Regions from separate parts of the Lelliottia sp. JS-SCA-14 genome, predicted to be linked through region 1. Evidence: predicted binding sites of a transcription regulator. Region 1 holds the regulator's gene; the other holds the start of a gene.
The links. The regulator PhoB, encoded in region 1, activates phosphate uptake and scavenging genes when phosphate is short. The targets are predictions, from matches to a motif close to CTGTCATAAAACTGNCNNAT.

Region 1 (4,944 bases):
GTCATCAGATCGTTTTGCGACTGCGACACCGTGTTCAGGCGCGGCGTCTCGTGATACAGCGCGAGGCAGATGGCGTCGAGCAGGGTGGTTTTTCCCGCCCCGGTCGCGCCGGTGATGGCGAATAATCCGTTGCTGGCAAAGGGTTCGGCGGTGAAGTCGATTTTCCATTCGCCCTTCAGGGAGTTGAGGTTTTTCAGACGCAGGCTGAGAATTTTCATGCGTTGTGTTCCTCGTCATGCAGCGCGTGCAGGGTATGGGTGAAAAGCTCGTTAAGCCGGGCGCGCTGCGCATCGTCAATCTCCTCCTGCGCCAGGCGGCGTTCAAACACCTCTTCGACTTTTAACTCGCTGAGGGTTTCGCGTTGCGCACTTAACAGAATTTTCTCGCGCTGTTCGCGGCTGCGGCGTACCAGTAATACTTCAACCGGCAGCTCTTCTGTCAGGGTCTGGATTTTGCGCTGCATGTCGTGCAGATATTCGTCGGTGCTGATTTCGATATCCAGCCAGACGGGGGGGGATTGTTCCACGTCGCGCCACTGTTCAAGCTGCGCGGCAATGGCGGCGAGATTGCCCTTGAGCATCGCCAGCGGCTGCGTCACCGGAACCGTGAGCGTCTCGACGGCGCTCAGTTTGCCGTCGGTAAAACTCACCAGATGGACGCTTTTGCCTTTACCGGTTTCATCAAAGCTGAGGGAGATTGGCGAGCCGCAGTAGCGAATATGCTCGCACCCGCCGATGACCTGTGCGCGGTGAATGTGCCCGAGGGCAATATAGTCGGCAGGCGGGAAATTTTGCGCCGGGAAGGCATCGAGCGTACCGATATAAATCTCGCGCACCGCGTCACTTTTGCTGGCCCCGACGGTGGTCAGATGCCCGGTAGCGATGACCGGCAGCGCCGCATCACCGCGCAGTGCGCAGGCGTCGGCATATTGCTGCTGATAATAATCGGTGATCGCCAGTAACAGATGCTGCTGCTTTTCGCCGCCGGAAAGCCCGGCCTGGCTTTGAACGATATCGCGTGGGCGCAGGAAGGGGATTGGGCAGAGCACCGCGCCCGGCGTCCCGTCGCGTTTTTTCAGGATTTGTGGGGCATGCCCGGCGTTTGCCACTACAGTGGTATTCAGAAAAGCGAGAATGTCCCGGGATTCGTTGAGCGTGGCGACGGAGTCGTGGTTGCCCGCGACAATCACCAGATGACAGCCCGTCTGCTGCAGATTCACCACGAAGCGGTTGTAGAGTTCTCGCGCATAGCTCGGCGGCGATCCGGTGTCAAAAATATCCCCGGCGACGATGATGGCGTCCACCTCCTGCTCCTGCGCGGTCTCCAGCAGCCAGTTCAGGAAGGCCTCATGTTCGGCGGCGCGACTTTTACTGTAAAAATTTTGACCCAGATGCCAGTCCGAGGTGTGAAGTATGCGCATAGCAGATCCGTATCCGTGGCAAAAAAGAGTGGAGGGGATTATAAGCTTTCAGGGACGAGAAAATAACCGCTGTAATAAAACAACAGTTTGCCATTCATGGTGGTAATGTTTTTCATAAATCTGTCATAAATCTGACGCATAATGGTGCCGCATTCCAAACTAATACATTAATAAGACAGGGCAAAGTATGGCGAGACGTATTCTGGTCGTAGAAGATGAAGCTCCGATTCGCGAAATGGTGTGCTTCGTGCTCGAACAAAATGGCTTCCAGCCGGTTGAGGCGGAAGATTATGACAGCGCGGTGAATCAACTGAACGAACCCTGGCCCGATTTGATTCTGCTTGACTGGATGTTGCCCGGCGGTTCTGGCCTGCAATTTATCAAGCACATTAAACGCGAAGCGATGACCCGCGATATCCCGGTGGTCATGCTGACGGCGCGCGGTGAAGAAGAGGATCGCGTGCGCGGTCTGGAGACCGGCGCGGATGATTACATCACCAAGCCGTTCTCGCCGAAAGAGCTGGTGGCGCGTATCAAAGCCGTGATGCGCCGTATTTCACCGATGGCGGTGGAAGAGGTGATCGAAATGCAGGGGTTAAGCCTCGATCCGACCTCACATCGGGTGATGACCGGCGAAAACCCGCTGGATATGGGCCCGACAGAATTCAAACTTTTGCACTTCTTTATGACCCACCCGGAACGTGTTTACAGCCGCGAACAGTTGCTGAATAACGTCTGGGGGACTAACGTCTATGTCGAAGACAGAACGGTAGATGTACATATTCGCCGCTTGCGTAAAGCGCTGGAACACAGCGGCCACGATCGTATGGTGCAGACGGTCCGCGGTACGGGTTATCGTTTTTCGACCCGTTTCTGAACAATGACAGGAGTGTGACGCGTGCTGGAACGTCTGTCATGGAAAAGGCTCGTTTTTGAACTGATCTTATGTTGTATTCCCGCCGCCATTTTGGGGGCGATTTTTGGTCATCTGCCGTGGTTTTTACTGGCGGCAGTGACTGGGCTACTGGTCTGGCATTTCTGGAATTTACTGCGTCTTTCCTGGTGGCTATGGGTGGATCGCAGCATGACGCCGCCGCCGGGTAGCGGCAGCTGGGAGCCGCTGTTGTACGGCTTACATCAGATGCAAATGCGTAATAAAAAGCGTCGTCGCGAGCTGGGAAGCCTGATCAAACGGTTTCGCAGCGGGGCGGAGTCGCTGCCGGATGCCGTCATTCTGACCACCGAAGAAGGGACCATTTTCTGGTGTAACGGACTGGCACAACAGCTGCTCGGACTGCGCTGGCCGGACGATAACGGTCAAAATATTCTGAACCTCCTGCGTTACCCCGAATTCACCCACTACCTGAAAAAACGTGACTTTACGCGCCCGCACAATCTGGTGCTGAACAATGGTCGTCATCTTGAGATCCGCGTGATGCCGTACAGCGATCAGCAGTGGCTGATGGTGGCGCGCGATGTGACCCAGATGCACCAGCTTGAAGGGGCTCGGCGAAACTTCTTCGCCAACGTCAGCCATGAGCTGCGCACACCGCTGACGGTGCTGCAGGGCTATCTCGAAATGATGCAGGAGCAGACGCTCGAGGGTGCGCCGCGCGAGAAAGCGCTGCACACCATGCGCGAGCAAACGCATCGCATGGAAGGGCTGGTGAAACAGCTGCTGACGCTGTCGAAAATCGAAGCCGCGCCGACGCTGGCGCTAAACGAAACCATCGACGTGCCGATGATGCTGCGGGTGGTAGAGCGCGAAGCGCAGACCCTGAGCCACAAAAAGCATCAGTTCACCTTTGAACTGGACAGCACTCTGAAGGTGCTGGGCAGCGAAGACGAGCTGCGCAGTGCGATTTCGAACCTGGTCTACAACGCGGTGAATCATACGCCTGAGGGGACGCACATTACCGTGCGCTGGCAGCACGTCCCGACGGGCGCGGAGTTCAGCGTGGAGGACAACGGGCCGGGGATTGGGCCGGAGCATATTCCGCGTCTGACCGAGCGTTTCTATCGCGTGGACAAAGCGCGCTCGCGGCAGACAGGCGGAAGCGGCCTGGGGCTGGCGATTGTGAAGCACGCTGTGAATCATCACGACAGTCGCCTCGATATTCAGAGCACGCCGGGGAAAGGCACGCGATTCAGTTTTGTCATTCCGGAACGTTTGATTGCCAAAAAAAGCGCCTGACAGGGCGCGTGTCAGCCTTCCTTTCCACAGGCCAGCGATTGCTGGCCTGTTTGCTTTGCAGTCAAGCGAAACGCGAATGAATTTTATACGGTTGTTGCTTTTTTGTTCGCATGATTAGCCATGAGTTTTTCTTAACCTTAGAGGATTGTTCTGGTCTCAATTTTCATGCTGGCATATTGTTCTGGTTTTCAGATCGCTCCTTGCCTTTAAACGTTATAAGCGTTTAAATTGCGCCCCATACAGTGTCATACCAACTGTATTTGCGTGGTAAATCGAAAAACTATTCTTCGCCACGGCATGACGGGAGCATATCCCGCTGAAATTGAGTAAATTTTCCGCTGTATCGTCCCATTTGGGATGGCGAAAATCTCAACGTTTTCAACACCACATCCACAGGCAGTAAGGTTCTATGACCCATCATTTAAAATCGCGTGACATCATCGCGCTGGGCTTTATGACTTTTGCGCTGTTCGTCGGCGCAGGTAACATCATTTTTCCTCCTATGGTTGGCCTGCAGGCGGGTGAACACGTCTGGACGGCGGCTATTGGCTTCCTGATTACCGCTGTGGGCCTGCCGGTGCTGACCGTGGTCGCGCTGGCGAAAGTCGGCGGCGGCGTGGATAGCCTCAGCACCCCGATCGGTAAAGTGGCGGGTATTCTGCTGGCGACGGTCTGCTATCTGGCAGTCGGTCCGCTGTTCGCGACTCCACGTACCGCAACGGTCTCCTTTGAAGTCGGGATTGCACCGCTCACCGGCGACGGCGCGCTGCCGCTGCTGATCTACAGCCTGGTCTACTTCGCACTGGTGATTCTGGTCTCCCTCTATCCGGGCAAACTGCTGGATACCGTGGGTAACTTCCTTGCACCAATGAAAATTCTGGCGCTGATCGTGCTGGCCGTGGCGGCAGTTATGTGGCCTGCCGGTCCTATCAGCGAATCGCTGGACGCCTACAAAACGGCGGCCTTCTCGAACGGATTTGTAAACGGCTATCTGACCATGGACACCATGGGCGCGATGGTCTTTGGTATCGTTATCGTCAACGCCGCGCGTTCTCGCGGGGTGACCGAAGCGCGTCTTCTGACCCGCTACACCATCTGGGCTGGCCTGATGGCCGGTGTCGGTCTGACGCTGCTGTATCTGGCGCTGTTCCGCCTGGGTTCTGATAGCGCGACCCTGGTCGATCAAAATGCTAACGGTGCAGCCATTCTGCATGCTTACGTGCAGCACACCTTCGGCGGTGCGGGTAGCTTCCTGCTGGCGGTACTGATTTTCCTGGCCTGTCTGGTGACCGCGGTTGGCCTGACCTGCGCCTGTGCCGAGTTCTTCGCT
Region 2 (4,944 bases), 470 kb from region 1:
AACTGGCGTGGCCGCGCGAGCGGGGCGAGTTTCCGCTTTCTTATCAACTTTTTCATGGGATTATCGAACGTGACTGAACGTTATTTTGTCACCGGGACCGACACCGAAGTCGGTAAAACCGTCGCCAGCTCGGCGCTGCTGCAGGCGGCGCGTTTGCAGGGATTCACCACCGCCGGATACAAACCGGTAGCGTCCGGCAGCGAGATGACGGCGGAAGGCCTGCGCAACTCGGACGCGCTGGCGCTGCAACGTAATAGCACGCTTACGCTGGCTTATGAGGAGGTGAATCCATACACCTTCGCCGAGCCGACCTCGCCGCACATCATCAGCGCCGACGAGCAGCGCCCGATTGAATTCCCGGTGCTTTCTGCGGGCCTGCGCGCGCTGGAGCACAAAGCGGAGTGGGTGCTGGTCGAAGGGGCGGGCGGCTGGTTTACGCCGCTCTCAGACCGTCAGACCTTCGCCGACTGGGTGCAGGACGAACAGTTGCCGGTGATCCTCGTCGTCGGCGTCAAACTGGGCTGTATCAATCACGCGATGCTCACGGCGCAGGCGATCACCCAGGCCGGATTGCGCTTCGCAGGCTGGATTGCTAACGACGTGGTCGCGCCGGGAAAACGTCATCAGGAGTATCTCGCCACGCTGCAACGCGTGCTTCCCGCGCCGTTCCTCGGAGAAATTCCGTGGCTGGCTGATGGCGCTGAACAGGCCGAGACCGGCCAGTATCTGGATCTCAGCGCCTTGCATCCCGCGACATCCAGTGCGCAATAAGCGCCTCATCCAGCTCGTTAACGTGGCCCTGGGCCACGTTCCGCCCGCGATACAGCACGCAAAAACGATCCGCTACCCGGCGGATAAACGACAGCTGCTGCTCCGCTAACAGGACCGTCATCCCCAGTTCGCGACTTAAACGCATCAGCAGCTGCGCCAGCTTGTGGGCAAACGTGGTTCCCGTGCCGTGCAGCGGCTCATCCAGAATCAGCAGGCGAGGGCGAGTGATGAGTGCATTGGCGAGAGCGAGCTGGTACTGCTCCTCGGGCGACATGCCCGTCGCACGCGCGTGGCGCAGCGGCCAGAGCTGGGGGAACAGGGCGTAAATTTCACTGCTCGCACCGGCATCCGGTGCGCCTTTGGCGCGCATTGCCACGTGCAGGTTCTCCTCGACGGTGAGCTGCGAGAAAATCCGCCTGTCCTGCGAAACATAGCCAATTCCAGGCATCGCGCACTGCGTCGGTGCAGCGTTGCGCAAATCGCACGGTGGTGCGCCCGCTTCATGCCAGATAATGGTGCCACTTTCTATCGGTAACTGACCGGTGATGCAGTTGATCAGCGTCGTTTTGCCCATTCCCGGCAGCCCGATAACGCCCGTGCACATCCCCGGCGGCAAATCCAAATCCACATTCCACAGCGTGTGCTGGCTTCCATAGAACTGATTAACAGCGCGCAGACTTAACATAATGCTCTCCTGTAAACGCGTGAGGGATAAGACGTCATCAGGAATGTGCAAAACCCCTGCCATAAACCGCAATCCGGTCAAATAAACGGCAATTTTAAGATTAGGCTCACAAAGGTTAAGCGTGGCTACAGGGCACAGAATGACTGAATTGTGATTAAGATCTCGCCAGTGGCTTATGCGCCGTGGGACTGATTATCATCAAAAATGAGTGATAAATATTTTTTACGGACATGCCCATGGGAAAAACCGGGAATTTGCCGAGGGGCGCTCTATATGGGCTGGAAGCAGTTATCCACTATTCCTGTGGATAACCATGTGCATTAGAGTTAGAAAACCTGAGGCAAGCGAGAGAAGACGCGGCCTGCGCCTGAATTGATGCGAAACGCGGCTTTAAGAAATATCTTCTATGAATTAACGAGTTAGACAAAAGCAATCATCGTCATGAAAGTGTCACCTGCTGCCATAAAACTATCATTACGTAGCTTGACAAATGTTAAAAATAGAAATGTTCTGGGGATAACCGCCCATCGCTGGTGTTTTATCTTGTCACAGCCTAAATTTTGACCCGTTTCGTGCTCATGAGTCGGATGCTAATCCAGATATCCTTACACGCCACTGGTTTTACATCCAGTATTTATTACTGGCAAATTTACCAGCCGCGAGTAAAATTACTCACTGCCGCTTTTTCCGTCACCAGGTTGTCGCCCATGAGTAAACTGTTCAAACTGAATTCTGCCTTCCGTCCTTCTGGCGATCAGCCGGAGGCGATCCGCCGCCTGAAAGAGGGGCTGGAAGACGGGCTGGCGCACCAGACTCTGCTGGGCGTGACCGGCTCAGGCAAGACCTTTACCGTCGCCAACGTGATTGCGGATTTGCAGCGCCCGACGATGGTGCTGGCCCCCAACAAAACCCTGGCGGCGCAGCTGTACGGCGAGATGAAAGAGTTCTTCCCGGATAACGCCGTCGAGTATTTCGTCTCCTACTACGATTACTACCAGCCAGAAGCCTACGTACCGAGCTCTGACACCTTCATCGAGAAGGACGCCTCGGTGAACGAACATATCGAACAGATGCGTCTCTCAGCGACCAAAGCGCTGCTGGAGCGGCGGGATGTGATCGTGGTGGCTTCTGTTTCTGCGATCTACGGTCTGGGCGATCCGGACCTTTATCTCAAGATGATGCTGCACCTGACTAACGGGATGATCATCGATCAACGTGCGATTGTCCGTCGTCTGGCGGAGCTGCAATACGCGCGTAACGATCAGGCCTTCCAGCGCGGCACCTTCCGCGTACGCGGCGAAGTGATCGACATCTTCCCGGCGGAATCTGACGATCTGGCCCTGCGCGTTGAGCTGTTCGACGAAGAGGTGGAGCGTCTGTCCCTGTTTGACCCGCTGACCGGGCACGTCGAGTCGGTGATCCAGCGCTTCACCATCTACCCGAAAACCCACTACGTCACCCCGCGCGAGCGTATCGTGCAGGCGATGGAAGAGATCAAAGTCGAGCTGGCGGACCGCCGGAAAGTGCTGCTGGCGAATAACAAACTGCTCGAAGAGCAGCGCCTGAGCCAGCGTACGCAGTTCGATCTCGAGATGATGAACGAGCTGGGCTACTGCTCGGGGATCGAAAACTACTCGCGCTATCTCTCGGGGCGCGGCCCTGGCGAGGCGCCGCCGACGCTGTTCGATTATCTCCCGGCTGACGGTCTGCTGGTGGTGGACGAATCCCACGTCACCATTCCGCAAATCGGCGGGATGTATCGCGGTGACCGCGCGCGTAAAGAGACGCTGGTGGAGTACGGTTTCCGTCTGCCGTCGGCTCTCGATAACCGCCCGATGAAATTTGAAGAGTTTGAAGCGCTGGCCCCACAAACGATCTACGTCTCGGCCACACCTGGGGCCTACGAGCTGGAGAAATCCGGTGACGAGGTGATCGATCAGGTGGTGCGTCCAACTGGCCTGCTGGATCCGATTATCGAAGTGCGTCCGGTGGGAACTCAGGTGGACGATCTGCTCTCAGAGATCCGTGCTCGCGCGTCGGTGAACGAACGCGTGCTGGTCACCACGCTGACCAAACGCATGGCGGAAGATTTGACCGAGTACCTGGAAGAGCACGGGGAGCGCGTGCGCTATCTGCACTCGGATATCGATACCGTTGAGCGTATGGAGATCATCCGCGATTTGCGTCTCGGCGAGTTTGATGTGCTGGTGGGGATCAACCTGTTGCGAGAAGGTCTCGACATGCCGGAAGTGTCGCTAGTGGCGATTCTGGACGCCGATAAAGAGGGCTTCCTGCGTTCAGAGCGATCGCTGATTCAGACCATTGGCCGCGCGGCGCGTAACATCAACGGCAAAGCGATTCTGTACGGCGATAAGATTACGGCGTCGATGGCGAAAGCGATTGGCGAAACGGAGCGTCGTCGTGAGAAACAGCAGCAGTACAACGAAGAGAACGGCATTACGCCACAGGGTCTGAACAAGAAAGTGGTGGATATTCTGGCGCTGGGTCAGGGGATCGCGAAAACCAAAGGGCGCGGCAAAGCGCGTCATCCGGTGGAAGCCGATCCGGTTGAACTGCTGCTGACGCCGAAGGCGCTGCAGCAGAAAATCCATGAGCTGGAAGGGCAGATGATGCAGCACGCGCAGAATCTGGAGTTTGAAGAGGCGGCGCAGATCCGTGACCAGTTGCATAAGTTGCGGGATTTGTTTATTGCGGCTTCGTAGCGGCTTTTGCCGGGTGGCGGCTTCGCCTTACCCGGCCTACGTTTCGAGCCGTTGTACGACCCTTGTAGGCCCGATAAGCGTAGCGCCATCGGGCGCTGTTCGGTTGTTACCCCAGCCCCTGAATCGCTTTCTCCAGCGCCAGGCGCAGCAAATGCCGGTCGTGGCGATACTTAATATCACTCGCTTCCAGCTCCTCCTGCACCACTACCCGGCCTTCCATCCCTGAAACATCCACCTTCGGCCCAACGACCACACCGTCGATAATTTTTTTACCGACGTACTGCTCCATCAGATTCAGTTTATCTGCAAGCGACAGGCTGGCAGCGGCAGGGCTGAGCTCTTTACCCAGATTGCCGATGTAGACCATCGGGGCTGGCGTCCTGCGCAGCGCCTGCGCCAGCTCTTTCACCAGCAGCAGCGGCATCAGGCTGGTGTAGAAACTGCCCGGCCCGATAAGAATCAAATCCGCTTCGCCGATCGCTTCCACCGCTTCACGCGTGGCCGGAACAGAAGGGTAGGTCATCAGCTCCTGAGGCGGCAAAATCAGCTGGTCAATATTCACCTCGCCATAGACTTCATGGCCTTCGGTGTCGATCGCCATCAAATCGACCGGTTGTTCTGACATAGGGATCAGGAATGCATCCACTTTCAGCAGGTTTCGGATTAAATTAATCGCCTCCAGCGGGCGCACGCTCAGGTGATCCAGCGCCTTTAACATCAGATTTCCGAGGTTATGTCCGGAAAGCTCACCATTCCCGCTAAAAC

Region 2: a site for PhoB is predicted at 1,914-1,933, ahead of uvrB (excinuclease ABC subunit UvrB). Genes of this name have one in related genera too.

What each region holds. Positions count from the first base shown of each region.
Region 1 covers NZ_CP141606.1:1,092,447-1,097,390, forward strand. The annotation lists gene sbcC (exonuclease subunit SbcC) at 1-218, opposite strand, end outside; gene sbcD (exonuclease subunit SbcD) at 215-1,420, opposite strand; gene phoB (phosphate response regulator transcription factor PhoB) at 1,608-2,297, shown strand; gene phoR (phosphate regulon sensor histidine kinase PhoR) at 2,319-3,614, shown strand; gene brnQ (branched-chain amino acid transporter carrier protein BrnQ) at 4,024-4,944, shown strand, end outside.
Region 2 covers NZ_CP141606.1:1,559,763-1,564,706, forward strand. The annotation lists gene bioC (malonyl-ACP O-methyltransferase BioC) at 1-77, shown strand, start outside; gene bioD (dethiobiotin synthase) at 70-771, shown strand; gene U9O48_RS07350 (ABC transporter ATP-binding protein) at 734-1,456, opposite strand; gene uvrB (excinuclease ABC subunit UvrB) at 2,164-4,179, shown strand; gene yvcK (uridine diphosphate-N-acetylglucosamine-binding protein YvcK) at 4,286-4,944, opposite strand, start outside.